2 regions of the Streptomyces canus genome follow, and region 2 is predicted to be linked to the other one. Evidence: riboswitches for the same ligand, from Rfam matches in the RefSeq annotation. Region 2 holds a riboswitch; the other holds the start of a gene.
What was found. Region 2 has a riboswitch for S-adenosylmethionine ahead of thrC (threonine synthase). Riboswitches for the same ligand answer to the same signal wherever they lie in the genome.
Positions count from the first base shown of each region.

Region 1: it holds a riboswitch for S-adenosylmethionine, as region 2 does, so the genes downstream of both, OG841_RS33860 (aminotransferase class V-fold PLP-dependent enzyme) here and thrC (threonine synthase) in region 2, are expected to answer to the same signal.

Region 1 is NZ_CP107989.1:7,405,738-7,420,723, forward strand. Features, by position in the region: gene OG841_RS33820 (cytochrome c oxidase subunit 4) at 1-242, shown strand, start outside; gene OG841_RS33825 (L,D-transpeptidase) at 374-1,636, shown strand; gene OG841_RS33830 (hypothetical protein) at 1,656-2,057, opposite strand; gene ctaE (aa3-type cytochrome oxidase subunit III) at 2,203-2,823, shown strand; gene qcrC (cytochrome bc1 complex diheme cytochrome c subunit) at 2,884-3,693, shown strand; gene qcrA (cytochrome bc1 complex Rieske iron-sulfur subunit) at 3,690-4,745, shown strand; gene qcrB (cytochrome bc1 complex cytochrome b subunit) at 4,742-6,385, shown strand; gene trpD (anthranilate phosphoribosyltransferase) at 6,603-7,667, shown strand; SAM riboswitch class IV at 7,739-7,855, shown strand; gene OG841_RS33860 (aminotransferase class V-fold PLP-dependent enzyme) at 7,976-9,337, shown strand; gene OG841_RS33865 (serine/threonine-protein kinase) at 9,405-11,567, shown strand; gene OG841_RS33870 (Lrp/AsnC family transcriptional regulator) at 11,736-12,017, opposite strand; gene OG841_RS33875 (rhomboid family intramembrane serine protease) at 12,014-12,754, opposite strand; gene OG841_RS33880 (hypothetical protein) at 12,926-13,165, shown strand; gene OG841_RS33885 (NYN domain-containing protein) at 13,201-14,544, shown strand; gene OG841_RS33890 (C40 family peptidase) at 14,754-14,986, shown strand, end outside.
Region 2 is NZ_CP107989.1:5,590,218-5,605,203, reverse strand. Features, by position in the region: gene OG841_RS25645 (cold-shock protein) at 378-584, opposite strand; gene OG841_RS25640 (ubiquitin-like small modifier protein 1) at 1,028-1,303, opposite strand; gene thrC (threonine synthase) at 1,348-2,631, opposite strand; SAM riboswitch class I at 2,649-2,807, opposite strand; gene OG841_RS25630 (glucosyl-3-phosphoglycerate synthase) at 2,945-3,889, shown strand; gene OG841_RS25625 (alpha,alpha-trehalose-phosphate synthase (UDP-forming)) at 3,985-5,400, shown strand; gene otsB (trehalose-phosphatase) at 5,462-6,304, shown strand; gene OG841_RS25615 (DUF3263 domain-containing protein) at 6,319-6,552, opposite strand; gene OG841_RS25610 (ABC transporter substrate-binding protein) at 6,586-7,887, opposite strand; gene OG841_RS25605 (ROK family protein) at 7,964-8,908, shown strand; gene nagA (N-acetylglucosamine-6-phosphate deacetylase) at 8,908-10,119, shown strand; gene OG841_RS25595 (1-phosphofructokinase family hexose kinase) at 10,198-11,115, shown strand; gene OG841_RS25590 (hypothetical protein) at 11,230-11,631, shown strand; gene OG841_RS25585 (carbohydrate-binding protein) at 11,904-12,878, opposite strand; gene cdgB (diguanylate cyclase CdgB) at 13,000-14,655, opposite strand.

The DNA.
Region 1 (14,986 bases), 1.8 Mb from region 2:
CCCGGCGGGTGGACGCCGGCGCGCAGGACAACAAGGAGGCCGACGTCGCGGACGACGCCGGCGAGGTCGGGTTCTTCAGCCCGCACAGCTGGCAGCCGCTCGCCCTCGGCTTCGGCGGCGCCCTCGCCTTCCTGTCGGTCGCGATCGGCTGGTGGCTGCTGTATTTCTCGTTGCCGGTGATCCTCGTCGGCCTGTACGGCTGGGTCTTCGAGTACTACCGCGGTGAGAACCGCACGCAGTAGCACGAGCGGAGCTCATCAGGAGCCCGGACACTCCGTCAGGAGGGTCCGGGCTCCTGCTTTTGCCGCAATCCTTGTCCCTCGTACGAGTCACTCAGCGCGCCGTTCTTGACGGGGCTTCCTAGCGTGAAGCCATGAACCACGCACCGCGTACCCGCACCGTCGTGAGCTGCACGCTGCTGGTGATCGCCCTCGGCGCGAGCGCCGCCGCCTGCGGGTCCGACGGGAACCCGCTGGCGGCCACGCCGTTCGACGCGGCGGACCAGATCGCCTTCAACGCGCCCACGGGCGGCGGCAAGAAGGCCGACCCGGACAAGCCGCTCGAGGTCACCGCCGATGACGACGACGGCCGCATCACCGACGTCACGGCCACGGACGCCACAGGCCGCTATCTGGCGGGCGAACTCTCCGCCGACGGCACCCGCTGGCGCAGCACCTCCCCACTGGCCGCAAACGCCCACTACACCGTCCGGGTGAGCACCGAGGACGAGGACGGGGCCCCGGGCCGCAGGGTCCTCGACTTCGACACCAGCAAGCCGCTGGGCAAGACGCGCCTGAAGGTCACCTTCGGCCCCAAGTCGGGCACGTACGGCGTCGGCCAGCCCGTCACCGCCAAGCTGGACAGACCCGTCAAGGACAAGGCCCAGCGGGCCGTCATCGAGCGCGCCCTCAGAGTCGACTCCACGCCCGCCGTACCGGGCGCCTGGCACTGGGTGGACGACAAGGAGCTCCACTACCGGCCCAAGGAGTACTGGCCCGCCCACGCCACGATCCAGGTCCGCAGCGAGCTGGAGGGCATCAAGATCGGCGACCGGCTCTGGGGCGGCAAGGCCAAGCCCCTGAAGCTGACCACCGGCGACCGCATCATCGCCGTGACGGACGCCGCGTCACACTCGATGAAGGTCTACAAGAACAACGAGGTCATCAACGAGCTCCCGGTCACGACCGGCAAGCCGGGCTTCGACACCCGTAACGGCGTCAAGGTCGTGCTGGCCAAGGAGTACTTCGTACGCATGCGCGGCACCAGCATCGGGATCGCCGAGGGTTCCTCGGACTCGTACGACCTCCCGGTCTACTACGCCACCCGCGTCACCTGGAGCGGTGAGTACGTCCACGCCGCTCCCTGGTCGGTCGGCTCCCAGGGCTACGCCAACGTCAGCCACGGCTGCACCGGCATGAGCACGTCCAACGCCGAGTGGTTCTTCAACACCGTCCACGAGGGCGACGTGGTCCAGGTCGTCAACTCGGAGGGCGACACCATGGAGCCCTTCGGCAACGGCTTCGGCGACTGGAACCTCGACTGGAAGAAGTGGCGCGACGGCAGCGCCCTGGTGGCCGGCACCCCGGACGCCCCCAGCCCCGACCAGACGGCGAGGCTGAGGCCGCAGAGCATCTAGAGGGACGCGGGAGCAGCTCTCAGGCGTTCAAGGCCTTGCGGTCCCGCAGCAGGGAAGCCAGCGCCGAGGCGAACTCCACCGGATCCACCGGATGGGTCACCGCGGCCTCCGCCCGGCTCCACGTGGCCAGCCACGCGTCCTGCGGCCGCCCGATCAGCAACAGCACCGGCGGGCAGTTGAACACCTCGTCCTTGATCTGCCGGCAGAGCCCCATGCCGCCCATCGGCACGGCCTCCCCGTCCAGCACACAGACGTCGATCCCGCCCTTGTCCAGCTCCTTCAGCACCGCCGCAGGCGTGGCGCACTCCAGGAACTCGACCAACGGGACGTCGGGAGCCGGTCGACGGCCCGCGGCGAGCCGTACCTGCTCGCGGGTGTTGGAATCGTCGCTGTAGACCAGCACCGTGGCGGTCGGCTGCATTGTTCCTCCGTGACGTCAGCGTCGTAAGGACAGGCCCGTTGGGCCGGATGCTACTCCCTTGAACACCACGTCAACACCGGTCTGGAGCAGGGAGACACTCCGAACGGCACCCCCCGGGGTGAGGGCGGGATAAGCGACCGACATAATGTCGGTCGTGGCGACAGCAACGACAGTAGAAACCGGGCACGCGCACCCGTCGGTCAACCGGCCGAACCTCACCAGCGTCGGAACCATCATCTGGCTGAGTTCCGAGCTGATGTTCTTCGCGGCCCTCTTCGCGATGTACTTCACCCTGCGATCGGTGACGGGTCCTGATCACTGGAAGGAGATGGCGCACGCCCTGAACGTTCCGTTCTCGGCGACGAACACCACGATCCTGGTGCTCTCCTCCCTCACCTGCCAGCTCGGCGTCTTCGCCGCCGAGCGCGGTGACGTGAAGAAGCTCCGGGGCTGGTTCATCATCACCTTCATCATGGGTGCGATCTTCATCGGCGGTCAGATCTACGAGTACACGGAGCTGGTGAAGAAGGACGGGATCTCCCTGTCCTCCGACCCGTACGGCTCGGTGTTCTACCTGACCACCGGCTTCCACGGTATGCACGTGACGGGCGGCCTCATCGCCTTCCTGTTCGTTCTCGGACGTACCTACGCGGCCAAGAGGTTCACCCACGAGCAGGCGACCGCCGCGATCGTCGTGTCCTACTACTGGCACTTCGTCGACGTCGTCTGGATCGGCCTCTTCGCCACGATCTATCTGATCAAGTAGCCGGGCCCGCTCCCGACATCGCAAGCATCGACGCAGAAGATCCTGACACCGGGGTAATCCGTGAAAAAGCTCTCCGCACGACGACGCCACCCGCTGGCGGCGCTCGTCGTCCTACTCCTCGCGCTGGCATGCACCGGGGGGCTGTACGCCGTGTTCGCACCCGCGAGCAAGGCGCAGGCAGATGAAACCGCCCAGTCCCTGGCCATCGACGAGGGCAAGAAGCTCTTCGCCGTAGGCTGCGCCAGTTGCCACGGCGCCGGCGGTCAGGGGTCCTCCGACGGTCCGAGCCTCGTGGGCGTGGGCGCCGCGGCCGTCGACTTCCAGGTCGGCACCGGCCGTATGCCGGCCCAGCAGCCGGGCGCGCAGGTTCCGCGCAAGAAGGTCATCTACACGCAGGCCGAGATCGACCAGCTGGCCGCGTTCGTCTCCTCGCTGGGCGCGGGTCCGAACATCCCGACCAAGGCGCAGTACGGCCCCGACGGTGCCGACATCGCCAAGGGCGGCGAGCTGTTCCGTGACAACTGCACGCAGTGCCACAACTTCACCGGCAAGGGCGGCGCGCTGACGCACGGCAAGTTCGCGCCGAGCCTCGAGGGCGTCGATCCGAAGCACATCTACGAGGCCATGCAGACCGGCCCGCAGAACATGCCGTCGTTCCCCGACACCACGCTGTCGGAGCAGAACAAGAAGGACATCATCGCGTACCTGAACGCGGTCAACGGCGACGACACCGTGAGCCCCGGCGGCCTTGAGCTGGGCGGTCTCGGCCCGGTCTCCGAAGGCCTGTTCGCCTGGATCTTCGGCCTCGGCGCGCTGATCGCGGTCGCCGTCTGGGTCGCCGCTCGGACCGCAAAGGCCAAGAAGTCATGAGTAGCCAAGACATTCCAGAAGAGAACCTGCCCGCAGAGCAGGACGCGCACGGCGCGGTAGGCGTCGCGGACGAGAAGAACCCCTTCGCGGACCCCGGCCTCCCGCCCCACGAGCACCGGGTGCAGGACATCGACGAGCGGGCCGCCAGGCGGTCCGAGCGCACGGTGGCCATGCTGTTCACGGTGTCGATGCTGGCCACCGTCGGGTTCATCGCCTCGTACGTGGGCATCCCCCACGACAAGTCGATCTTCGTCTTCCCGATCGGGCACATCAACGCGCTGAACTTCGCGCTGGGCCTGACCCTCGGTCTCGCCCTCTTCTCGATCGGCGCGGGTGCGGTCCACTGGGCCCGCACCCTGATGTCCGACGAGGAGATCGCCGACGAGCGCCACCCGATCGAGGCGTCCCCCGAGGTCCGCGCGAAGGTCCACGCGGACTTCAAGCAGGGCGCCAAGGAGTCGGCGCTCGGCCGGCGCAAGCTGATCCGCAACACGATGTTCGGCGCGCTCGCCCTGTTCCCGCTCTCCGGCGTCATGCTGCTGCGCGACCTCGGCCCGCTGCCCGGCACCAAGCTCCGCCACACCATGTGGCGCAAGGGCCTCCAGCTCGTCAACATGAACACCAACGAGCCGCTGCGTCCCGAGGACGTGGCGGTCGGCTCGCTGACCTTCGCCAAGCCCGAGGGCCTGGAGGAGCACGACGAGGAGTTCCAGACCGAGATCGCCAAGGCCGCCCTGATGATCGTCCGCATCCAGCCGGACAACATCAAGGACAAGCGCGAGCTCGAGTGGTCGCACGAGGGGATCGTCGCGTACTCGAAGATCTGCACCCACGTGGGTTGCCCGATCTCCCTGTACGAGCAGCAGACGCACCACGTGCTCTGCCCCTGCCACCAGTCCACCTTCGACCTCTCCGACGGTGCCCGGGTGATCTTCGGCCCCGCCGGTCACGCCCTGCCGCAACTGCGCATCGGCGTGAACGACCAGGGTTACCTCGAAGCGCTCGGCGACTTCGACGAGCCTGTCGGTCCTGCATTCTGGGAGCGCGGATGAGCACAAACGAGAGCACCGCGGCCAACGGGGCGCGGCGCGACAAGGCCCCGGCGGGCGAGCGCGTCGCCGACTGGGCGGACGGCCGGCTGGGGATCTACTCCCTGGCCAAGTCCAACATGCGCAAGATCTTCCCCGACCACTGGTCGTTCATGTTGGGCGAGGTCTGCCTCTACAGCTTCATCATCATCATCCTCACGGGTGTGTACCTGACGCTGTTCTTCCACCCGTCGATGAACGAGGTGGAGTACCACGGCAGCTACGTCCCGCTGCAGGGCCAGCTGATGTCCGAGGCGTTCAACTCGACCATGCACATCTCCTTCGAGGTGCGCGGTGGTCTGCTGATCCGGCAGATCCACCACTGGGCGGCGCTGATCTTCCTCGCCGGCATGTTCGTGCACATGATGCGCGTGTTCTTCACGGGCGCGTTCCGCAAGCCGCGTGAGGTCAACTGGCTGTTCGGCTTCCTGCTGTTCGTCCTGGGCATGTTCACCGGCTTCACCGGCTACTCGCTCCCGGACGACCTGCTCTCCGGCACCGGTGTCCGCTTCATGGAGGGCGCGATCCTGTCCGTGCCGATCGTCGGCACGTACCTGTCGTTCTTCCTCTTCGGCGGTGAGTTCCCGGGCGGCGACTTCGTGGCCCGCTTCTACTCGATCCACGTGCTGCTGCTGCCGGGCATCATGCTCGGCCTGGTCGTCGGCCACCTGATCCTGGTCTTCTACCACAAGCACACGCAGTTCGCGGGCCCCGGAAAGACGAACAACAACGTCGTCGGCATGCCGCTGCTGCCGGTCTACATGGCCAAGGCCGGAGGCTTCTTCTTCCTGGTCTTCGGTGTCATCGCGGCCATCGCGGCGATCGCCTCGATCAACCCGATCTGGTCGATGGGCCCCTACCGTCCCGACCAGGTGTCCACGGGCGCCCAGCCGGACTGGTACATGGGCTTCTCCGAGGGCCTGATCCGTGTCATGCCGGGCTGGGAGATCAACTTCTGGGGCCACACGCTCGTCCTGGGCGTGTTCATCCCGCTGGTGATCTTCCCGCTGGTCCTGGTCGCGATCGCGGTCTACCCGTTCATCGAGTCCTGGGTCACCGGCGACAAGCGCGAGCACCACATCCTGGACCGCCCGCGCAACGCGCCGACGCGTACCGCCTTCGGCGTCGCGTGGATCACCTGGTACATGGTGCTGCTGATCGGTGGTGGAAACGACCTCTGGGCCACCCACTTCCACCTGTCGATCAACGCCATCACCTGGTTCGTCCGGGTCGCGTTCTTCGTCGCCCCGGTCCTCGCGTTCATCGCCACCAAGCGGATCTGCCTCGGCCTCCAGCGCCGCGACAAGGACAAGGTGCTGCACGGCCGCGAGTCCGGCATCATCAAGCGCCTGCCGCACGGTGAGTTCATCGAGGTGCACGAGCCGCTCAGCCAGGAGCAGCTGCACACGCTCACGGCGCACGACCAGTACGAGCCGGCCGCGATCGGTGCCACGGTCGACGAGAACGGCGTCGAGCGCAAGGTGAAGGGCTCCCAGAAGCTGCGCGCCAAGCTGAGCGAGGCGTACTACGGCGAGGAGTCCCAGATCCCCAAGCCCACCGTCGAGGAGTACAAGGAGATCACGAGCGGCCACGGCCACCACTGATCGCTGCGCTCGCCACGCGCGGTAGAAGGGCCCGTCCGACACACTGGACGGGCCCTTTGCCATGCGCTGAGCGGCGGAGGTGGGGCGAAGTCCGGTACACGCGGTTGGGAGGGGGAGGAGACCGTGGGCCCCGTCCGAACGCCGGACGGGGCCCTTTGCCGTGCCCCGGGCTGGATAGGGTGGGAGCACATTGTTCTACGACATCTGGAGCGGCCCCATGAGCGCTGTGACCCCCGCTGGAGGCGACACCGCGGCGGGCCGTTCCTGGCCCGCTCTGCTCAACGGCCTGCTGGAGGGCCGTGACCTGTCCGCCGACGACACCGCGTGGGCGATGGACCTGATCATGCGCGGCGAGGCCACGGACGCGCAGATCGCCGGGTTCGCGGTGGCGCTGCGCGCCAAGGGCGAGACCGTCCAGGAGATCACCGGGCTGGTCCGGACGATGTACGAGCACGCGAACGTCATCGAGGTGCCGGGCCGGACCGTCGACATCGTCGGCACGGGCGGCGACGGCGCGAAGACGGTGAACATCTCCACGATGTCGGCGATCGTCATCGCCGGCACCGGCGCGAAGGTCGTCAAGCACGGCAATCGGGCCGCCTCCTCCGCGTCCGGCGCCTCGGACGTCCTGGAGAAGCTCGGCGTCAATCTGGAGCTGACGCCGAAGCGGGTGGCCGAGGTCGCCGAGGAGGCCGGGATCACCTTCTGCTTCGCGATCAAGTTCCATCCGGCGCTGCGTCATGTGGCCGCAGCGCGAGGGCAGTTGGGGATCCGGACCACCTTCAACGCGCTCGGTCCGCTGACCAACCCGGCCAAGGTGAAGGCGCAGGCCGTGGGCGTCGCCGACCCCCGCCTGGCACCGCTCATCGCCGGCGTCCTGGCCGAGCGGGGCAACTCCTCCCTCGTCTTCCGCGGCGACGACGGCTTCGACGAGCTGACCACGACGTCCACGTCCCGGGTGTGGGTCGTGCGCGACGGCAAGGTCACCGAGGAGAGCTTCGATCCGCGGCACGTCGGCCTCGAGCTGGTCCCGGTGGAGGCACTGCGGGGCGCGGATCCGTCGTACAACGCGGAGGTCGCGCGGCGGCTCCTGGACGGCGAGACGGGCCCCGTCCGGGACGCCGTACTGCTGAACTCGGCGGCGGCGCTGGTGGCGCTGGACCCGGGGTCGGGGACGCTGGCCGAGCAGATCGGCGCCGCCATGACCAAGGCCGCCGAGTCGATCGACTCCGGGTCCGCCAGGCGCACGCTGGATCGCTGGGTGGCCGCGAGCAACGCGTAGCGGGCAGCGCGGTCCCGTCATCCGGACACGGGTTGCGGGACCGCGATCACTTCACGTACGTTCCTGTACCAGGTCATGAGTGACAGTCATGAGGCCCCGGCCGACTGTCCGGCAACCCTCCGTCCGTGGCGGGGTGCCCCGGGTGAAGACCAGGCCGTAGGCAGCGAGGTCTACGGCAAGCGCGGGCCCCTCTCGAAACCAGGGGTCCTGGTCATTCGAGGGAGTCTTCCGTGAGCAAGCGAATGCGATAGGGCGCCGAGCCCCGCCTCCGCACACCCATCTCACCTTTCTTTTCACGGGAGTCCCCCATGTCTGTCTCCACCGTTGCCCCCGCCCGGACCATTTGTGACCATCTGCCCGTTCTGGGCCGGGATGTCACCGTCCCGCTCGTCACGGGCGGCGAGGTCACCTACGCGGCCCTCGACTACGCGGCCAGCGCCCCCGCCCTCCAGCGCGTCTGGGACGACGTGGCGGCCTACGCGCCCTACTACGGCAGCGTGCACCGCGGTGCCGGTTACCTCTCGCAGCTGTCGACCGACCTGTTCGAGAACGCCCGCAGGACCGTCACCGAGTTCCTCGACTGCCGGGACGACGACCAGCTGGTCTTCACCCGGTCGACCACCGACTCGCTCAACCTCCTCGCCGCCGCGCTCCCCGCCGACTGCCAGGTCTTCGTCTTCGAGACCGAGCACCACGCCTCGCTGCTGCCGTGGAAGGACGCCCGGGTCACCTACCTCGACGCCCCGCGCACCCCGCGGCAGGCCGTGGAGACGCTGGAGAAGGCCCTCGCCGACCGCGACCCCCAGGGCCCGGCCCTGGTGTGCGTCACCGGCGCCTCCAACGTCACCGGTGAGCTGTGGCCCGTACGGGAGCTTGCGGCAGCCGCTCACTCCCACGGCGCCCGCATCGTGCTCGACGCGGCCCAGCTGGCCCCGCACCACCCGTTGAGCGTCCGTGACCTCGATGTCGACTGGGTCGCCTTCTCCGGCCACAAGCTCTACGCCCCCTTCGGCTCGGGTGTCCTGGCCGGCCGCGCGGACTGGCTCCGGGCCGCCGACCCCTACCTCGCGGGCGGCGGCGCCAGCCGCAAGGTCACGCGGCGCGAGGACGGGGGAGTGGACGTGGAGTGGCACGAGAGCGCCGCCCGCCACGAGGCCGGCTCGCCGAACGTCATCGGCGCCTACTCCATCGCCTCCGCCTGCCGGGCCCTCACCGAGGCCGGCTTCGACACGCTGGTCGCCCGCGAGCAGCACCTGATCGAGAAGGTGAGGGCGGGCCTCGCCGAGGTCCCCGAGGTCCGCGTCCTCTCCCTCTTCGGTGACGACGCCCCCCGCGTCGGCGTGATCTCCTTCGTCGTCGAGGGCTGGAACAGCTCCCACTTCGCCGCGGCCCTCTCCGCCGAGTACGGCATCGGAGTCCGCGACGGCCTCTTCTGCGCCCACCCCCTCGTCCGCACCCTCCTCGGCAGCGACCCGCAGTCCCAGGGCGAGTGCGGCGCCCCCGAGGCCGCGCCCGGCGAGAAGTCCCTCAACGCGATCCGGGTGAGCTTCGGCGCGGGCACACCGGACGAGCACGTGGAGCGGTTCGTGAAGGCCGTGAAGGAACTGGTCGCGGACGGTGCGAAGTGGACGTACCGCACCGAGGACGGCCGCTGCGTCCCGGCCGTCTGACTTCTGACGTCCGGCGCGCGTATACGCTCCCCCTCAGCAGCCGTACGGAAAGCAGGGGGAGCACGGGGTGCAGGAGCTGCGCGAGACGGACCCGCGGACCATCGGGCCCTACGAGGTCCTGGGCAGACTCGGGTCCGGCGGCATGGGCGAGGTGTATCTCGCCGAGGCGCGGGGCGGGCTGCGACTGGCCGTGAAGGTCGTACGGGCCGAGCACGCCGAGGACCGCACCTTCCGTGCCCGGTTCCGGCACGAGGTGCGGGCCGCGCAGACCGTCGGCGGGGCGGGCACGTACACCGCGCGGGTCGTGGACGCGGACACCGAGGCCGCGCGGCCGTGGATGGCGACCGAGTTCGTGGCGGGGCCCAACCTGCGGGACGCGGTGCTCGACCGGGGGCCGCTGCCCGCGGACGCGGTACGGCTGCTGGCGGCCGCGCTCGCCGAGGCGCTCGCCGCGATCCACGCCAAGGGGCTGGTGCACCGGGACCTCAAGCCCTCCAACATCCTGCTCTCGCCGGACGGGCCCCGGGTCATCGACTTCGGGATCGTCAGGGCTCTGGAGGGCACGGCACTGACCCGGACCGGTGTGGTCGTCGGATCGGTCGGCTATCTCTCGCCCGAGCAGATCCGCAACGGCGCCCAGGTGGTGCCGGCCAGTGACGTCTTCTCCCTGGGCGCGGTCCTCGCGTACGCCTCCGGCGGCAAGGAACCGTTCGGCGAGGGGCAGGATTCGGTCGTTCTGCTGCGGATCCTGACCGGGGACGTCGACCTGTCCGCCGTACCTGAGGAACAGCTGCCGCTGGTGGAGGCGTGTCTGCGGGACGACCCCGGCGCGCGGCCGACGCCCACGGAGCTGGTCGCGGCCGCGGGGCACACCGCGGGATCGCTGCGCGAGGGACTGCGGGCGGGGTGGTACGGCCCCGGTGCCGCGAAGGAGCCCGAGGCCGCGCAGAGCGGTGCGCGCTGGGTTCCCGCTCACGACTCGGGGGAGCGGGAGAGCCGGGTCGAGTACGTGGCCCCCGTGACCGTCACGGACGTCCCCGCGGCCACCCATGTCTCACCGAATCCCGCTCCGCCGTCCCGGCGTCGGCTGCTGCGGGCCGCGGTCGGCGGTGCCGGGGTCGTGGCGGCCGGCGGTGTGGGCGGGTGGCTGTGGCTGCGGGACTCCTCGGACGGATCCGCGACGGGTGAGACGGTGGCCGGGGCGACCGGTGCGGGCTCCGCGACGGGCACGCCCGCGACGGGCTGGCAGTACAAGGTCCAGGGGCTCGGCGGGCGTCGCGGCCCCTGCGCCGCCCTCTCGCCCGACGGCACGCGGGTGTACGTCGGCGGCGCGGACGGCTCGCTGCACGCGCTGGACCTGGGCGGGCGGACCGTCTGGCACACCGCACTGGGCGGCGAGGCCATGTCCCCGCTCGCCACCGCCCAGGGCGTGTACTGCCTGCTGGAGGACGACCAGGAGGGCGCCTCCAAGCTGTGCGCGCTCGGCCGGGGCGGCAAGGTCCGCTGGACCAGGGCGTTCGCCGCGAACAGCCAGTTCCTGGTCACCGCGGGGCAACTGATCCTGGTGTCCTACGGCAACGGCTCGGACGCGGGCGGGGTCCGGGCCTACGCCCCCGACGGCAGCGTGCGCTGGAGCGCGCCGACCGGGCCGGCACCCACCGGTGAGCCCATGGTGGCGGACGGGGTGGTCTACGTCGGCACGTTCGGGGACCAGGTGCAGGCGCTGGACGCGAAGACCGGCAAGCGGCTCTGGGCGACGGCGGCCGGCCTCGACACCGGGCGGCCCGCGCTGGTCGGCGACACCCTGGTGGTCGGATCGGGCGGCGAGCAGATGCTGCACGGCATCGGCCGCAAGGGCAAGCCGCTGTGGAACTCGACCAACGACAAGGTGGACGGCAGCCGCTACTTCACCTGCGTGCCCTTCGGCGGCCTGGGCGTCACCGCCTCCGACTACGAACTCGTCGCCCTGCACCCCGCCGACGGATCGACGGCGTGGTCCTTCCAGTTCACCGACGACGGAACCCAGTACAGCAACCCGACCGTCTTCGGCGACACCCTCTACGTACGCCATGGTTCGACGCTCTACGGCCTCAACCGCAAGGGCAAGCAGATCTGGCAGAAGCGCGTCGAGGGCGGCGCCTCCGTCGGCACCCAGTCGCCGGTCGTCCGGAGCGGCCGCGTGTACGTCGCGACCGCCGACGGCATCACCGTGCTCGCGCTCGACTCCTAGGGTCTAGTGCCTCGGCAGGCAACGTTCGCCCCGTCGCGCCGCCCGGCACGCCCTCTCGCCGCACCGGCCGAAAGCCCAAGTACATCCAGTACGAGGACTTCCGGCCGGCACGCCGAGAGCACGCACCGGACGCCGCTCCTCAACGGGCAAACGTTGCCTGCCGAGGCACTAGCCGTCGAGGCCGATCGCGAACGCGGCCTCCAGGTCGTGCTGGGAGTAGGTCCGGAACGCCACATGCGTGTCCGTTCCCTCCACGCCCGGGATCTTGCTGATGCTGCCGGGGATGACCTCGGCGAGGTCCTCGTGCTGCTTGACCCGGACCATGGCGATCAGGTCGTACGTGCCCGTGACGGAGAAGACCTCGCTCACGGACTCCAGCGCGGCGATCCGCTCCGCGATCTCGGGGATCCGGTCCACGCTGGTCTTGATGAGGACGATCGCGGTGATCACGGCTGGTTCTCTCCCTCGGGGGACGGAGCTGGGGCGGACTTCACTCTAGTGGTACGGCCGAAGCGCACCCACGCGAAGACCAGGCCCAGGCCGAAGCCCACCAGGTGGGCCAGATAGGCGACCCCGGGGCCCTCGGAGGCGCGGCCCGCCGCCAGCCACTGCAGCGCCGCCCAGAAGGGGAGGACGACCCAGGCCGGGAAGCGCAGCGGGAGGAAGAAGAGGAACGGCAGGAGACTGGTCACCCGGGCACCGGGGAACAGGAACAGGAACGCGCCGAGGACCGCCGAGATCGCCCCCGAGGCACCGACCAGGGACTGCCCGGAGTCGGCGTTGGCGGCCGCGTAGCCCAGCAGGGCGAGGTAGCCGGAGCCGACGTAGAAGAGGAGGAACTGCACCCGGCCCATCCGTTCCTCGGTCATCACCCCGAACACGTAGAGGAAGAGCATGTTGCCCAGCAGATGCACCCAGCTGCCGTGCACGAACAGCGCGGTCGCCGGGGTCAGGGCGGCACCGGGGGAGTCCGCGAAGAGCTCGGCGGGAACCACGCCCCAGCGGTGGAAGTAGGCCCGCTGAGCGGCCAGGGCCGCGTCCCCGGAGCCGTACGCCGGATCGAGGCCCGAGGCGGGGCCGACCACGAAGACCAGACAGCACAGGGCGATCAGGCCGTAGGTGACCGGTGCCGGCCCCCACAGCGACCTTCCAGCTCCACCGACCGTCACCCTCCAGTTACTGATCACGAACACAGAGCATGGCGTAACGGGACGCAACAGCACAGACCGCCTCGCCGTCGGGCAGGCCCTGTGGACGCCCGAGCGGCGAGTACCCGCCAGGCCTTAGGGTTACGAGCCACACGCACCGGGCCGCCGGTGTGTCACGGACAATGGCTAGTAGGAAAGAGCACAGTCACGATGACGGTTCCCCTCCCGACCGCCTCGACGCGGTGGCGCTGCACCCTCTGCGGCAACCTCACGCGCTTCGACGTGACCCGCTCGTCGAAGGTCGTCGAGTACGTCCACCTCGACCTGGCCGGAGAGCCGAAGGTCGAGGAGCGCGAGGTGGTCAGTGAGACCATCGAGTCGGTGCGGTGCCGCTGGTGCAACGCCGTGGACCAGGTGGAACTCGTGGACAGGCCGGGCGCCGACTCCTGAGAGAGCCGGCCCCGCACAGTGATGGGGTGTGACGGATGGTGGAGACACAAGGCGGGGAGCCGGGCGACGGCGCCGCCGAGGTGCTCGACCGTCCGCTGCCCGACGGTGTGCGGCGCAGGGTCGTACACATCGTCTCGGAGGGCTTCGGCGGGCTGACCGTCGGCGAACTGCCCGCACAGCTCAGACAGTACGCGCGCTTCGCGCCGAACCGGCGGGCCAAGTTCGCGGGCAACGCCATGGCGGCCGCGCTGGAGACCGATCCGCTGTTCCGCCAGCGGATCGGGGAGAAGTTCAGAGAGGCCCAGCCGGAGCTGGCCGGTGCCCTCGACTCCGGTGCGCCGCCCCCGGCCGCGGATCCGCTCGATGTGGCGGCCGCGGCCTATGTTCTGCGGCCGACCGGCTGGGTCAAGCTGGTCACCGCGGCCGGCGAGGAGGCCCTGCGGGCGGACGCCGAGCGGGCCGACGAGGAGAGCCGCGCCGAGCTGGAGCGGCTGCGCGAGGAGCTCGCGGCCGCCCGCGACCAGACGCGCGCCGAGACCGAGCGGCTGCGCACCGAGCTGGAGTCCGCCAAGAAGGAAACCGAATCGCTGCACCGAAAGCTGCGCGCGGCACACAGTGACGTCAAGCGCGGTGAGGCGGCCCTGCGCAAGCTGCAGGGCGAGATGGAGACCGTACGCACCGAGGGGCAGGCCCAGGTGTCCGCCGCCGAGAGCGAGTCCCGGCGCCTGAAGGCACGCCTCGGGGAGTCGGAGGCCGCTCTGGAGGCCACGCGCAGAGCGGCGCGGGAGGGGCGCAGTGTCGAGGACATGCGCGTGCGTCTGCTTCTGGACACCGTTCTGGACGCGGCCCAGGGGCTGCGGCGGGAGCTGGCGTTGCCGCCGGTCTCCGTGCGGCCCGCCGAGACGGTGGACGCGGTCGAACCGGGCCGCATGACCCCGAAGGACATCGCCGCGCGTGCGCTGTCCGAGAACGACCCCGCGATCCTGGACCAGCTTCTGGCCCTGCCCCAGGCGCACTTGGTGGTCGACGGATACAACGTCACCAAGACCGGCTATCCCCAGATGCCGCTGGAGAAGCAGCGCCTGAGGCTCCTCGGGCAGCTCTCCCAGCTCGCCGCGCAGACGGGGGCGGAGGTGACCTGTGTCTTCGACGGGGCCGAGCTGGCCGCGCCCGTGCTGCTCGCGCCGCCGCGCGGGGTGCGGGTGCTGTTCTCCAAGGCGGGCGTCACCGCCGACGAATTGATCCGCCAGCTCGTGCGCGCCGAGCCGCCGGGGAGGCCGGTGATCGTCGCCTCGACCGACCGCGAGGTCGCCGACGGCATCGCCAAGGCGGGGGCGCGGCCGGTCGCTTCCGCGATGCTTCTGAAGCGACTGTCCTAAACATCAAAGTCCAGGTTGAATGACCGAATTAGCCGTATCGTCACGCAACGTAGCGTCAAGTTGGCCTCACTGCATGTGAGTTATGTGCAAAGAATGCAGGGCGTGACGAGATTTTGCTCCTGAGGATTTGAACTGATCACGGGAAGGTCACTAGGGTCTGGGCTCGAACCTCCGAGCGGGTGATCACTCAAAAGAAGGAGTTCACCTCCGTGGCGTCCCACCGTCGACCCAAGCAGCCGAGCCGTACGCGCGTAACCGTGCTCACGACCGCAGCGGCTGCCGCCGTGGCCCTCAGTGCCAATGCCGCCAACGCCGCGCCGAGCGAGAAGCCGAGCAAGGACGAGGTCAAGGCGAAGGTCGACGCCCTCTACGAGCAGGCCGAGCAGGCCACCGAGAAGCTCAACGGCGCCAAGGAGAAGCAGGAGAAGCTCCAGAAGGAGAT
Region 2 (14,986 bases):
ACCCTTACGGCCCACCGGCGCCCCCGCGTCCGGGCGCATCGGGGCCGTACCATCGCCGACACGACGGCCCGGCCGCCCCGCCGGCGATTGCGGTAGTCCCGCACGGCGGCGCCGAGCGACAGCGACGGCTCGCCACCGGCCCATACAGCCGACCGACGCCAGGCGTCCGGGCACCACTGGCCATGTCGGCGCCGTACACAACGCCCGACTGGACCGCACGGCCGCGACCCGCAGCGGACGCGAACCCGCTCAGCCCCAGCACTCGACGGAACACCACTCCGGGCATGCCGAAGGGCCCGTACCCCATGACTCCCTATGGGGGACGAGCCCTTCGAAGAAGAACAGAAGAACGACGCTGTTGTTACCCGGCGCGTGCTTCAGCCAGTCGCGAGACGAACCATGTCCGCCTGCGGCCCCTTCTGACCTTGCGAGATCTCGAACTCGACCCGCTGGCCCTCTTCAAGGGTGCGGTAGCCGTCCATCTGAATCGCGCTGTAGTGGACGAATACATCCGCACCACCGTCGACCGCGATGAAGCCGTACCCCTTCTCCGCGTTGAACCACTTGACGGTGCCCTGAGCCATGCCTAACTCCCCTATTACTGGCCCTTGCACGGATCCACACTTCGTGGATCCGGGTCAGACCTCACCCCCCACATGGTTGGGGGCGTGCGCCGGAACGCGTCGACCGCGGCTGAATGTATCTGTCCAACTGCCGTCTGCAACAGGTCAATCGGACGAGAATTCTGGACGGAAGGGGTCCGGAATGTAGCGAGAATTCGCCTGAATTCGGGGCAAGTCGGGCCCCATAAAAGACACATAAGGCACTTAAGACGCGCACACTTTGGCTACTTCTCATCGCATGTGGAGCGAGAACTCATATGCACGCGGCAAGAAAAAAGCCGCCGCTTCCCCAACTGTACCGCGCTCAACCATAGAGAATTGCCCCCTCCGCTTCTCTCGCGGAGGGGGCAATCGGATGAACACTCGGTAATTACCGTTACCGAAGGTAATGACCAGTCATACGGTCACCCTCCGGCGACGGCCGGAATGATCGAGACGCCGGCCCCGTCGGGCGTCGCCGTCTCCAGCCCCTGCTCGAACCGCACATCGTCGTCATTGACGTACACATTGACGAACCGCCGCAGCTTGCCCTGGTCGTCGAGAACGCGCGCGGCGATACCGGTGTGGTTCTTCTCCAGATCGGCGATGACATCGGCGAGGGTCGCACCCTCGGCCTGCACCTCGGCCTGCCCGCCGGTGTAGGTGCGCAGGATGGTGGGGATTCGGACGGAAACGCTCATGTTTCAGGACCTCCGGTCGGGGTGAGGGCTTTCAGGGGCGGCGACTACGCGAGGCCGGCCTCGCGGAACGAATCCAGGTTGGGGCGGATCGTGGCGGTGAGACCCGTACCCGCCACCGCGTCCAGCGTCTTCAGACCGTCACCGGTGTTCAGCACGACGGTCGTCAGCGAGGGATCCAGCAGACCGTTCTCGATCAGCTTCTTCGCCACGCCGACGGTCACGCCACCGGCGGTCTCCGCGAAGATCCCCTCGGTCCGCGCGAGCAGCTTGATCGCGTCGACGACCTGCTCGTCGTTCACGTCCTCCACCGCACCGCCGGTACGACGCGCGATGTCCAGCACATACGGACCGTCCGCCGGGTTCCCGATCGCCAGGGACTTGGCGATGGTGTTCGGCTTCTGGGGCCGGACCACGTCGTGGCCCGCCTTGTACGCGACCGACACCGGCGAGCACCCCTCGGCCTGCGCGCCGAAGATCTTGTACGGCTTGTCCTCGACGAGCCCGAGCTTGATCAGCTCCTGCAGACCCTTGTCGATCTTCGTGAGCTGCGAGCCGGAGGCGATCGGCACGACCAGCTGGTCCGGGAGCTGCCAGCCGAGCTGCTCGCAGATCTCGTACGCCAGGGTCTTGGACCCCTCCGCGTAGTACGGCCGCAGGTTGACGTTGACGAAGCCCCAGCCCTCGCCGGCCGGGTCGCCGATCAGCTCGGAGCAGAAGCGGTTCACGTCGTCGTAGTTGCCCTCGATGCCGACGAGCTCGCCGCCGTAGATCGCGGCCATGACGACCTTGCCCTGCTCCAGGTCGTGCGGGATGAACACGCAGGAACGGAACCCGGCCCGGGCCGCGGCGGCACCCACGGCGCCGGCGAGGTTGCCGGTGGAGGAGCAGGAGAGGGTGGTGAAGTCGAAGGCGCGAGCGGCCTCGATGGCCTGCGCGACGACCCGGTCCTTGAAGGAGTGCGTCGGGTTGCCGGAGTCGTCCTTCACGAAGAGCTTGCCGGCGTCGACACCCAGCTCGCGCGCGAGGTTGTCGGCCTTGACGAGCTTGGTCCAGCCGGGGTTGATGTTCGGCTTGTCCGCCACGTCCGCGGGGACGGGCAGCAGCGGGGCGTAGCGCCAGATGTTCGCGGGTCCCGCCTCGATCTGCTTGCGGAGCTCCTCGGTGTCGTAGGCCGAGAAGTCGTACGCGATCTCGAGCGGGCCGAAACACTCCTCGCAGGCGAAGACCGGGCCGAGCGGGACGCGGTGGCCGCATTCGCGGCAGCTCAGCGCCGCGGCGGGACCCAGATCGACGGAGTTCGTGGTGCTTGCAACAGTCTGCGCAGCCATGGAGGCGAGGCCCTTTCTCCTCATCTTCCTCACGACGCATCTCGCCGTGAGACGGATTTGGCACCTTCCCGAGCCGGGAGCCTCGCGGAAACGATCGTCAGCGATCGCTACGAGAACCGACTGGAGGGTTGCCGGGGCTTCATCGGGCCGTATCCCTCTGCCCCTCTGGATGAGCGGTATGAAGTTGTGAACGGCGGGCCACCCAGGACATGCGATGGTCATCCGCGTTGTTCAAGACTGTAACCGACGGCCAGGACAGTTGAGAGAGACGTCCGAACCGCGAGATGGATCAAAGGCAGAGGAGCCGCGCACTGTGCTGAACGAAGTCGAGCGCTGGCTGGCCACGCGTTCCTGGTCCGTGACCGATCGCCCGCTGCACAGGATCATGGCGGCGAAGCGGGGCACGGGCCGGACGGTCAGTGTTGTCCTGCCCGCGCTCAACGAGGAGGAGACGGTCGGTGACATCGTCGCCGTGATCCGTCATGACCTCATGCAGCAGGTCCCGCTCGTCGACGAGATCGTCGTCGTCGACTCGGGATCGACCGACCGCACCTCCGAGGTCGCCGCCGCGGCCGGTGCGCGGGTCGTCCACCGCGACGACATCCTCCCGCGCATACCCGCCGTGCCCGGCAAGGGCGAGGTCCTGTGGCGCTCCCTGCTCGCCACCTCGGGGGACATCGTCTGTTTCATCGACGCCGACCTGAAGGAGTTCTCCTCGGACTTCGTCTCCGGCATCGTCGGACCGCTGCTCACCGACCCCGAGGTCGACCTGGTCAAGGGCATGTACGACCGCCCCCTGGGCGGCGCCGCAGGGCAGGGCGGCCGGGTCACCGAGCTCATGGCGCGTCCGCTGCTGAACATGCACTGGCCGCAGCTGGCCGGTTTCGTGCAGCCGCTGGGCGGCGAGTACGCGGCCCGGCGCTCGTTGCTGGAACAGCTCCCGTTCCCCGTCGGCTACGGCGTCGAACTGGGCATGCTGGTCGACGCCCTGCACCTGGTGGGCCTGGACGCGCTCGCCCAGGTCGACGTCGGAGTGCGCAAGCACCGTCACCAGGACGGCCAGGCCCTGGGCCGGATGTCCGCCGCGATCTACCGCACCGCCCAGCTGAGGCTGGCCCGCGGCCATATGATCCGGCCCTCCCTCACCCAGTTCGAGCGGGGCCGCGACGGCTTCGAGCCGCGTACGTACTCCGTGGACACGGAGGAGCGGCCGCCGATGGTGGAGATCGCGGAGTACGCGGAGCGTAGGGTCGCGTGACGGACCGGGTGACAGAACGGGGCGTTCCGTATACGTCCGCGCACTGAGCGCAACCGTACGTTTGAGCGTTTCCGGGCCGGGCTAGGTTGAGGCGTATGGCTTCCACGTCTTCCGTGCAGGGTGCTGCCCAGGTGCTGGTCGCGTCCAACCGCGGCCCGGTCTCGTACGAGGTCCAGGAGGACGGTTCGCTGAGCCCCAAACGGGGTGGCGGCGGACTGGTCTCGGGTCTTTCGGCGATCGGCCCGGAGGCGGGCGCGCTGTGGGTGTGCTCGGCGCTGTCCGACGGCGACCGCGAGGCGGTGCGACAGGGGGTCGGCGAGGACGGTGTCCGCATGCTCGCCGTACCGGCCGACGTGCACGCGGACGCGTACAACGGCATCGCGAACTCGGTCCTCTGGTTCGTCCACCATCTCCTCTACCAGACCCCGCTGGAGCCCTCCTTCGACGCGGACTTCCGGCGGCAGTGGGCGTCGTACGAGACGTACAACCGCGCCTTCGCGGAGGCGCTCGCCGAGGAGGCGGCCGAGGGGGCGGCGGTCCTGGTCCAGGACTACCACCTGTGCCTGGTGCCGGGGATGCTCCGCGAGCTCCGTCCCGACCTGCGCATCTCCCACTTCTCGCACACGCCGTGGGCGCCGGTGGACTACTTCCGGATGCTGCCGGACGACATCGCGGGCCGGCTCCTGCGGGGCATGCTGGGCGCCGACCGGCTCGGCTTCCTCACCCGTCGCTGGGCGGACGCCTTCACGGCCTGCGCCACGGAGTGCGCGGACGGGCTCGGCGAAACCCGGATCGGGGTGCACGGGCTGGGCACGGACGCGGACTTCCTGCGTGCCCGCTCCCACGAGGCCGACGTCGAGGAGCGCATCCTCGCCCTGCGCGAGGAGATCGGCGCGGGCCGCAAGACGATCGTGCGGGTGGACCGGACCGAGCTGTCCAAGAACATCGTGCGCGGACTGCACGCCTACCGGCGGCTGCTGGAGTCGCGGCCCGAGTGGCGGGAGCGGGTCGTGCACGTGGCGTTCGCGTATCCGTCGCGGCAGGACCTGGCGGTGTACCGGGACTACACGGCCGAGGTGCAGCGCGTGGCGGAGGAGATCAACGACACGTTCGGCACGCCCGACTGGACCCCGGTCCTGCTGAATCTGAAGGACGACTTCGCGCGCTCCCTCGCCGCGTACCGGCTGGCCGACGTGGCGCTGGTCAACCCCATCCGGGACGGCATGAACCTGGTCGCGAAGGAGGTGCCGCTGGTCTCCGACGAGGGATGCGCGCTGGTCCTGTCGCGGGAGGCCGGGGCGTTCGAGGAGCTCGGTGACGACGCGATCGTGGTGAACCCGTACGACGTGGAGCAGACGGCGGAGGCCCTGCACGAGGCCCTGACGATGCCGGCCCACGAACGGGCCGAACGAGCGAAGCGGCTCGCCGCGGCGGCCACGGCGCTGCCGCCGGCCCAGTGGTTCCTGGACCAGCTGAACGCGCTGAAGGCACTGAACACCGAGCACGGCTGACCGACCACCGGCCAGGCGAAAGCGGCGCTCGCCGCACTTCACCCCCGCGGAGAGGTACCCCATGAGCAGCCACACCGACCCCGGTGCCCTGCCGAGTCCGGCGACGCCCGCCGGGCGGGACGGCCTGCGCGCGCTTCTCGCGGAGCCGCGGCGGGCGGTCATCGGACTCGACTTCGACGGGACGCTGGCGCCGATCGTGGCGGACCCTGAACAGGCGCGGGCGCACCCCCAGGCGGTGGCCGTCCTCGCCGCCCTGGCACCGAAGGTGGCCTCCGTCGCGGTGATCACCGGCCGCCCGGCCGAGATCGCGGTCCGCTACGGCGGCTTCGCGGGAGTCCCCGGCCTGGAGCACCTGACGGTCCTCGGCCACTACGGCGCGGAACGCTGGGACGCGGTGACGGGAGAGGTCACGGCGCCCGAACCGCACCCGGGCGTGGCCGCGGTCCGTGCCGAGCTGCCGGAGTTCCTCGACGGAACCGGTGCCTGGATCGAGGAGAAGGGCGGCCGGGCGGTGGCGGTCCACACCCGCCGGGCCCCGGACCCGCAGGCCGTCTTCGACGCCCTGCGCGCCCCCCTCACCGACCTGGCCGCCCGGCACGGCCTGATCGTCGAACCGGGCCGTCTGGTCCTGGAGCTGCGCCCCCCGGGCATGGACAAGGGAGTGGCCCTGCTGACCCACGTCCGCGAGCTGTCCGCCACGTCCGTCCTCTACGGCGGTGACGACCTGGGTGACCTCCCGGCCTTCTCCGCGGTCGACGACCTCCGCACCACCGGCACCCCCGGCCTCCTGGTCTGCAGCGGCAGCGACGAGGTGACGGAACTGCGTAAGCGGGCGGACCTGGTGGTGGACGGCCCGGGCGGCGTGGTGGGCCTGCTGCGCGCCCTGGCCGAACGGCTCACCTGACCCGCACCCGACCCTCAGCGTTCCTGCCGCCGCGCCTCCCGGACCCGGCGCAGACGGTTCACCGTCACCGGGTCGAAGACCAGGGCGCGCTCGTCGTCCAGCAGGGCGTTGAGCAGCTGGTAGTAGCGGACCGGTGCCAGCCCCAGCTCCTCCCGTATCGCCCGCTCCTTGGCGCCGGGCCCCGGGAAGCCGCGGCGCTCCAGGGCGAGGATGTCCCGCTCCCTGCGGTCCAGCTCCGGATGCTCCATGCCCGGAACCGTAACGCCCGCCACTGACAGCGACTACTCCGCCTTCTGCGCGGTCAGCTGCAGCGCGCGCAGCACCTCCGAAGGGCTCCCGCCCGAACTCACCGCCGACCCGATCCGCTTCTTCACGGCCGCGCTCACCGAGGCCCAGGACGTCTTGCCCACCGGAGGCAGCTCGGAGTTGGGCAGCGCGTCGAGGAAGGGCTTGAGGTCGGCGTCCCGGGAGGCCCGGCTCATGACCGAGGACGCGGAGTTGGTCACCGGCAGCAGGTCGTACTCCCGGGAGAACGCGAGGACGTTCTTCTCGCTGTACACGGAGTCGAGGAAGTCGCCCACCTGCTCGGCGTGCCCGTTCTGCTTGAAGGCCATCATCCAGTCGGCGACCCCCATGGAGTTCTTGGTCTCCCCGTGGGCCCCGGGCATGGGCACCATCCCGAACTTCAGCCCCTTCGCGGCGGCGATCTTCATCAGCGAGGGATGCCCGTTGAGCATGCCGACATCCCCGGCGGCGAACGCCGAGAACGCGGCGGCCCGATTGAGGTTCTCGGGCGCTACCGGCCCGGTCAGCCCCTTGCCGACGAGGTCGTCCTTGAGCCAGGTCAGCGTCGTGACGTTCTCGCCGGAGTCGATGCCGTACGTGCCGACGGAGTCGACGTACCCGCCGCCCCCGCTCAGCAGCCACTGCATGGTCTCGGCCTGCGCCTCCTCAGGCCCGAGCGGCAGCGCGTACGGGTACTTCACCCCGTCCGCCTTGAGCGCCTCGGCATCCGCGGCGAGCTGCTTCCACGTCGTCGGCGGGGTGAGTCCGGCGTCGGCGAAGAGGGTCTTGTTGTAGAAGAGCAGCCGGGTGGACGCGGCGAACGGCATGCCGTACTGCATCCCGTTGATCCGCCCCGCCGAGGCCAGCTGCGCGACGAAGTCGGCCTGCTCCCGGATCCCGATCAGGTCGTCGGCCTTGTACAGCAGACCCTTGTGGGCGTAGTCGGCGTACGCGCCGATCTGCGCCATGTCGGGTGCCTTCCCGGCGTCGACCAGCTCCTTGACCTTGCGGTCCACATCGGTCCAGGAGTACACGCTGACGTCGATCTTCACGCCGGAGTGCTCGGCCTCGTACTCCTTGACGAGCTTGTCCCAGTACTTCTGGGAGCTGTTGGCCGAGCTGTCTCCGTAGTCGGCGGCGACCAGCCTCAGCGTCACCTCGTCCGAGCCGCCTCCCAGCCCGCAGCCGCCGAGGACCGCCGTCATGCCCAGCGCGGACACCGCCGCGATCGTTCCCGTCCTACGCCGCCGCACCGACAACCGCCCCACACTCACGTTCGAAAGCTTTCGAAAAGTCATACATATCTCAGACGTAAGGTCTACACCACGTGAGTGGACTAGACCTCTTGCGGGTCCAAGGGCCACACTGTCTTCCGTGAGACATGTCATCGCCCTCGATGTGGGCGGCACCGGGATGAAGGCGGCCTTGGTCGGCACGGGCGGCGAGCTCCTGCACCAGGGCCGCCGGGCGACCGGCCGCGACCGCGGCCCCGACGCGGTCGTCGACGGCATCCTCGACTTCGCCGCCGAGCTGCGCGCGTACGGCATCGAGCACCTCGGTGCCCCCGCGCTCGCGGCCGGCGTCGCCGTGCCCGGCATCGTCGACGAGGAGCGGGGCATCGCGGCCTACTCCGCCAACCTGGGCTGGCGGGACCTCCCGCTGCGCGGGCTGCTCACCGACCGCCTCGGGGGCGTCCCGGTCGCCCTCGGGCACGACGTCCGCACCGGCGGTCTCGCGGAGGGCCGCATCGGCGCGGGCAAGGGCGCCGACCGCTTCCTCTTCGTCCCCCTGGGCACCGGCATCGCGGGGGCGATCGGCATCGCGGGGCGGGTGGAGTCGGGCGCCCACGGCTTCGCGGGCGAGATCGGCCACATCGTCGTACGCCCGGGCGGCACGCCCTGCCCGTGCGGCCAGCGGGGCTGCCTGGAGCGGTACGCCTCCGCGGCGGCGGTCAGCGAGGCCTGGTCCTCCGTCACCGGGAACCCGGAAGCGGACGCGGCGGACTGCGCGAAGGCGGTGGAAGCCGACGACCCGAAGGCCCGGGAGGTCTGGCAGCACGCCGTGGACGCCCTGGCCGACGGCCTGCTCACCGCCCTCACCCTCCTGGACCCCCGCACCCTGATCATCGGTGGCGGCCTGGCCGAGGCGGGGCAAACCTTGTTCACACCCCTGCGGGAGGCGGTCCGGCAACGGGTCACCTTCCAGAAGCTCCCGACCATCGTCCCGGCCGCCCTGGGCGATACGGCGGGCTGCCTGGGCGCAGGCCTGCTGGCCTGGGATCTCCTCGACACAACGGACCGTACGGAGGTAACTCCCTGATGGCTACGCCGCTAGGGGCGCGGGGAACTGCGCGACCAGCCACGACGAGCCCGCACCCCACTACGGGCAAGTCCCCCCTCGTCCTGTCCGGCGCGACGGTCGTCCTCCCCACAGGATCCGTCGAAGACGGCCGCGTCATCGTCGACGGCACCCGCATCGCCGGCATCGCCCCGGAGAACGCCAAGGTCATCGACGTCACCGGCTACACCCTGGTCCCCGGCTTCGTCGACATCCACAACCACGGCGGCGGCGGAGCCTCGTTCACCTCAGGCACGATCGAAGACGTACTCAAGGGCATCCGCACCCACCAGAACCACGGCACCACCACCCTCGTCGCCTCCACCGTCACCGGCGACATGGACTTCCTCGCCCAGCGAGCCGGCCTGCTGAGCGAACTCGCCGAGCAGGGCGACATCGCCGGCATCCACTTCGAGGGCCCGTTCATCTCCCCCTGCCGCAAGGGCGCGCACGCGGAGAACCTCCTGCGCCACCCCGACCCGGCGGAGGTCCGCAAGCTGGTCGACGCGGCTCGCGGACAGGCGAAGATGGTCACGCTCGCCACCGAACTCCCCGGTGGCATCGACTCCGTACGGCTCCTTGTCGAGCAGGGGGTCATCGCGGCGATCGGGCACACGGACGCGACGTACGAGCAGACCGTCGAGGCCATCGACGCGGGCGCCACCGTGGCCACCCACCTCTTCAACGCGATGCCGCAGATCGGCCACCGCGCGCCCGGCCCCATCGCCGCCCTCCTGGAGGACGAGCGGATCACGGTCGAGCTGATCAACGACGGCACGCATCTGCACCCGGCCGCGCTGCAACTCGCGTTCCACCGCGCGACGGCACACCGCGTCGCGTTCATCACGGATGCCATGGACGCGGCCGGCTTCGGCGACGGCCGTTACCTGCTCGGCCCCCTGGAGGTCGAGGTCAGCGAGGGAGTCGCCCGGCTCGTGGAGGGCGGTTCGATCGCGGGCTCGACCCTCACCCTGGACCGCGCCTTCAAGCGGGCGGTGACCGTCGACCGGCTCCCCGTCGAGGACGTGGTCGCGGCGATCTCCGCCAACCCGGCCCGTCTGCTGGGCATGTCCGACCGCATCGGCTCACTGGAGCCCGGCAAGGACGCCGACCTGGTCCTCCTCGACCATCAATTCGACCTCAAGGGCGTCATGCGCCGGGGGGAATGGGTGGTCGATCCCCAACTGGGCTGATGTGTCCCGCTGTTGGGCCCGTCGGCATCCTGGGAGACTGGACGGGCACATTCTGTCTTTCGGGGGAGGTCGGCCCAGGTGATCCTCACGGTCACGCTGAACACCGCTCTCGACATCAGCTATCGCGTACGGTCGCTGCGGCCGCACACCAGCCACCGGGTCACCGAGGTCACCGAACGCCCCGGCGGCAAGGGCCTGAACGTGGCCCGGGTGCTGGCCGCGCTCGGCCACGAGGTGACGGTCACCGGGTTCACGGGCGGCGCCACGGGCCGCATGGTCCAGGACCGGCTCACCGCCGTACCGGGCCTGGTGGACGCGCTCGTCCCGGTCGCCGGCCCGACCCGGCGCACGATCGCCGTGGTGGACGACCAGTCCGGCGACACCACCCAGCTCAACGAACCGGGTCCGACGGTCACGTCGGCGGAGTGGTCGGCCTTCCAGGAGGCGTACGAGGATCTCGTCCCGTCGGTCTCGGCGGTGGCCCTGTGCGGGAGCCTGCCGCCGGGGGTGCCGGTGGGGGCGTACGCGGGCCTGATCCGCACGGCGAAGGCGGCCGGGGTGCCGGTCCTGCTGGACACCAGCGGAGAGGCACTGCGCCGCGGGGTCGCCGCCCGCCCCGACATCCTCAAGCCGAACGCCGACGAACTGTCCGAACTGACCGGCTCCCACGAACCGCTGCGCGCGGCCCAGGACGCCCGCCGCCGCGGCGCGCTCACGGTGGTCGCCTCCCTGGGCGCGCGGGGCCTGCTGGCGGCGACCCCGGAAGGCCGTTGGAGCGCCACGCCCCCGGCCCGCGTCCACGGCAACCCGACGGGCGCCGGCGACTCGCTGGTGGCAGGCCTGCTGTCGGGCCTGGTCGACCGACTCCCCTGGCCGGACCGCCTGATCCGCGCGGTCGCGTTGTCCGCGGCGACGGTACTGTCCCCGGTGGCGGGCGAGTTCGACCACGCCGGCTACACGGACCTGCTTGGACGTGTCGTAGCCGACACAGCCTGAACAAGTATGCGCACCGCGCCAAGAAGGCGATCTTTTCAGTCAATATTCGAACACACGGGCGGCTCCATGTGGTCGCCACATAGAGTGGCAAAGATTCATTCCTGAGGAGGTCAAATGAACAAGAAGGCGGGTGCAGCCATCACAACGGCCGCCACACTAGCCGCCACCGCACTCAGCATGAGCCCCGCCCACGCCGAGGACTACCGTTGGTGTTCAACCACAGGATCCAACGGCGGCGTTACGATAACCAACTGGACCGACCCGGGCGCCAGGGTGGGACTCTCAATCACCGTGAAGGACACGAAGGCCGACGACCACCACGTTCGGATCAGGATTCTTAGCGAGCAGTCCAGTGGCAACGTTGTTTACTGGCCGTGGCGCAAGCATATGGGTGGAGCAGGCACAGGGCAGAGTTGGGACACCACCGCATCGGACGACAGAGGCCTCTTCGAGATAGGCGTCGAGGTGGCGACGTTCGAAGGTGAGCATAAGTTGAACTCTTGCACCGATTGGTAATGGCCAACCGGACCGTTGGGTGCGTTCCTCGTAGTGTGGCGCAGCGCTGGTGTGCCACTGCTCCGGACGGTGGTTGCACCACGCACCACCTGTAGAACTTGCATCCGGGGCGGCGACCTCGAATTGGCCATAGGCGTCTGCACTCCACACGCACAGCGTCGGCCGGGGCCTCCCCAGGGCCCCGGCCGTTGTGGTGAGAGCACGATCGTGGCGTCTACTGCTGCAGAGCATGGCAGACCGGGTGGGCCCGTGACGCGGGAGGTCAGCACGGCCTAGCGCGTGACCTGGCCCTCCTTGAGCCACACCTGGTCCAGGAGGACGTTGCACTGGTCGCCGTCCGCGCAGGACAGGCTGATGGTGTTGGTGCCCTTGGTGAGGGTGGGCCAGTTGTAGGTGGTCGTCCAGCCCTTGGCGAAGTCGCCGTCGGCCGCCTTCGCGTAGTTCTTCAGGTTCAGTTTGCTGCCGAAGACCTTGCCGTTGACCGTGAGGGTCATCGCCTGGTCGTCGCTGGTGGCGCTGTAGTGCGCGAACAGCGTGTAAGTGCCGTCCGAGGGAATGCCGTTGACGGTCCACGTCACGGACGCGCCCACGTTGTTCAGGTTGCCGACGTAGATGCCGCCCTCGGACTGGGCGCCCTCGACGTCCGAGGCGAGAGCGGCGCCGCCGCCAAGGCGCAGCGCCTTCGCGTCGATCGTCTTCTTATACTCCTCGCTCGCAGCGCTGCCACTGCTGCTCGACGCGCTCGGCTTCGAGCTCTGCGACGTGCTCGGGGTCGTCGCCGCCTGGTTGCCCTTGTCGTCGTTCTGGTCGTCGCCGCCCGCCATCGCGATGCCGATGCCTATGACGACCGCGGCGACCACCGCGATCGCGCCGATCAGCAGGCCCTTGGTGTTGGGGCCACCGCTCCGGCCGCCGCCACCGCTGTAGCCGGGCATGGGCTGCTGGCTGGTGGGGGCGCCGCCCGGGAAGGTCTCGGGGGCGGCGTAGTGGGCGCTGGGCTGGGTGTGGCCACTCTGGCCCTGCTGCTGCGGGACCTGGCCGTACGGGCCGTTCGGCGCGGCCGGCGCCTGCTGCTGGCCGTACTGCCGCTGGCCGACCGAGCGCGTCCGGTTGACGGAGTTCGGGTAGCCGTAGCCGTAGCCGCCGCCGGACGGCGGCTGGGCGCCGTTGGCCTGGCCGTCGGCGTAGAGGTAGCCGAACGGGTCGTCGTCCTCGGGCGCACTCGCCCCGTTGTTGCCGGACGTCATCCCAGGTACTCCTCAAACAGGTGGGCATCGGATGCGATACGGATGGTCAGAATGGCGAGCCTACCCGCTCCTGATGGCCCAAACGGGTGACTCGGATCGCATCAGCTCGCTGACCTGGGGATCATCCCGCGCGTCTGTGTTGTTTGGGACGAGATCGTTTCTCGACGTACATCCGCTCGTCGGCGGACTTCAACACTTCGTCCGCCGTCATGCCGCAGTGCGCCCAGCCGATGCCGAAGCTGGCACCCACCCGGACGGCCCGTCCCTCGGCACGGATCGGCTGGATGATCTCGCTGCGCAGACGTACGGCGAGGTCGGCGGCGTCGGCCTTGCCGAGGCCGTCGGCGAGGATCACGAACTCGTCGCCGCCGAGCCGGGCCACGGTGTCGCCGTCGCGCACGCACTGGGACAACCGCCGGGCGACCTCGATGAGCACCGCGTCACCCGCGTTGTGCCCGAACCGGTCGTTGATCGACTTGAAGCCGTCGAGGTCGCAGAAGAGCACCGCGAGCCCCTTGGTGCCGTCGTCGCGCTCTCCCTCGGGGGCGACGGTGTGCACATGGTGGTCGAAGGTGTCGAACGCCGCCGCGCCGACCGGCCGGAAGTCGAAACCGTGGCCGTTCGCGTCGAAGGCCGGGTGGCCGAAGGCCGCGTCGATCGACTCCAGCGCGCCCGTGTGGGTGGAGCGCTGACAGAGCCGGGAGGACAGCCGCGAGCGCAGCTCGGCGGAGTTCGGCAGGCCGGTCAGGGAGTCGTGGGAGGCGCGGTGGGCGAGCTGGAGCTCGCGGCGCTTGCGCTCCTCGATGTCCTCGACGTGGGTGAGCAGGAAGCGCGGCCCGTCGGCGGCGTCGGCGACCACCGAGTTGCGCAGGGACACCCAGACGTACGTGCCGTCCCGGCGCCCGAGGCGGAGCTCCGCGCGCCCGCCTTCCGCGGAGGTCCGCAGCAGGGTGCCTATGTCCTCGGGGTGGACCAGGTCGGAGAAGGAGTAGCGGCGCATCGCGGACGCGGGGCGGCCGAGAAGGCGGCACAGGGCGTCGTTGGTGCGCAGGATCCGGCCGTGCTGGTCACCGCCCATCTCGGCGATGGCCATGCCGGAGGGGGCGTACTCGAAGGCCTGCCGAAAGCTCTCTTCACTGGCCCTGAGGGCCTGCTGCTCCCTTTCGAGCCTGACCAGTGCGCGCTGCATGTTCGACCGCAGACGCGCGTTGCTGATCGCGATGGCGGCCTGGAACGCGTACATCTGGAGCGCTTCGCGTCCCCAGGCCCCCGGCCTGCGGCCGTTGCGCGGCCGGTCCACGGACAGCACGCCGATCAGCTCGCCGCACTGGCCGCCCTTGACGCCCGGTGTGTACATCGGCGCGAACAGCCGGTCCGAGGGATGCCACTCGTCCTCGAAGCGGGGCGCCGGGCCGTCGGTGTACCACTGCGGGACGTCGTCGTCGTCGAGGACCCAGCCCTCGGTGTGCGGGATGAAGACCAGGTCGCCCCAGGTCTCCCCCATGCTCAGCCGGCGCTCCCAGGACTCACGGGAGCCCACCCGGCCGGTGATCAGCGACTCGGCGGCCTGGTTCCCGGAGAAGGCGGCGACCACGAGGTCGCCGTCGGGGCGCACGAGATTGACGCACGCCAGTTCGTAACCGAGTGCGGTGACCACGCCGTTCGCGACGGTCTGCAGTGTGTCGGCCAGGCTGCGGGCCGTGTTCATGTCGGCCATGACCTGGTGCAGCTGTCGCAGGGACGCAAGACGGACGTACGGCTCCGACTCGCTCTCCATTGCTCGCCCTCCCCCCGAGACCTCGCAGCGAATCAAGGGTTCTCTTCGGCGTATCTTCAGTGCGGCTTCGTTGGTGCGGCTTCGTCGGTACTTCCCCGCCACTGAATCACAGCGCGCTGCCCACTCGGTACACAGGGTCAACAAATACCGCCCCTTGTGACTCAAGTCACAGCGAAAGATGAACAATTGAGTGGGGTTTCTGCGCTTTCCCTGTGCGTTTACTGAACGCAAACTTTGGGCGTTTGTGGACGCCCTGTCCATCTCCGCCGGTAGACCTAGGTCCGGCCTCGGACGAAGGCCCGATGCGGAGCGCACGGACCGGACATTAGCG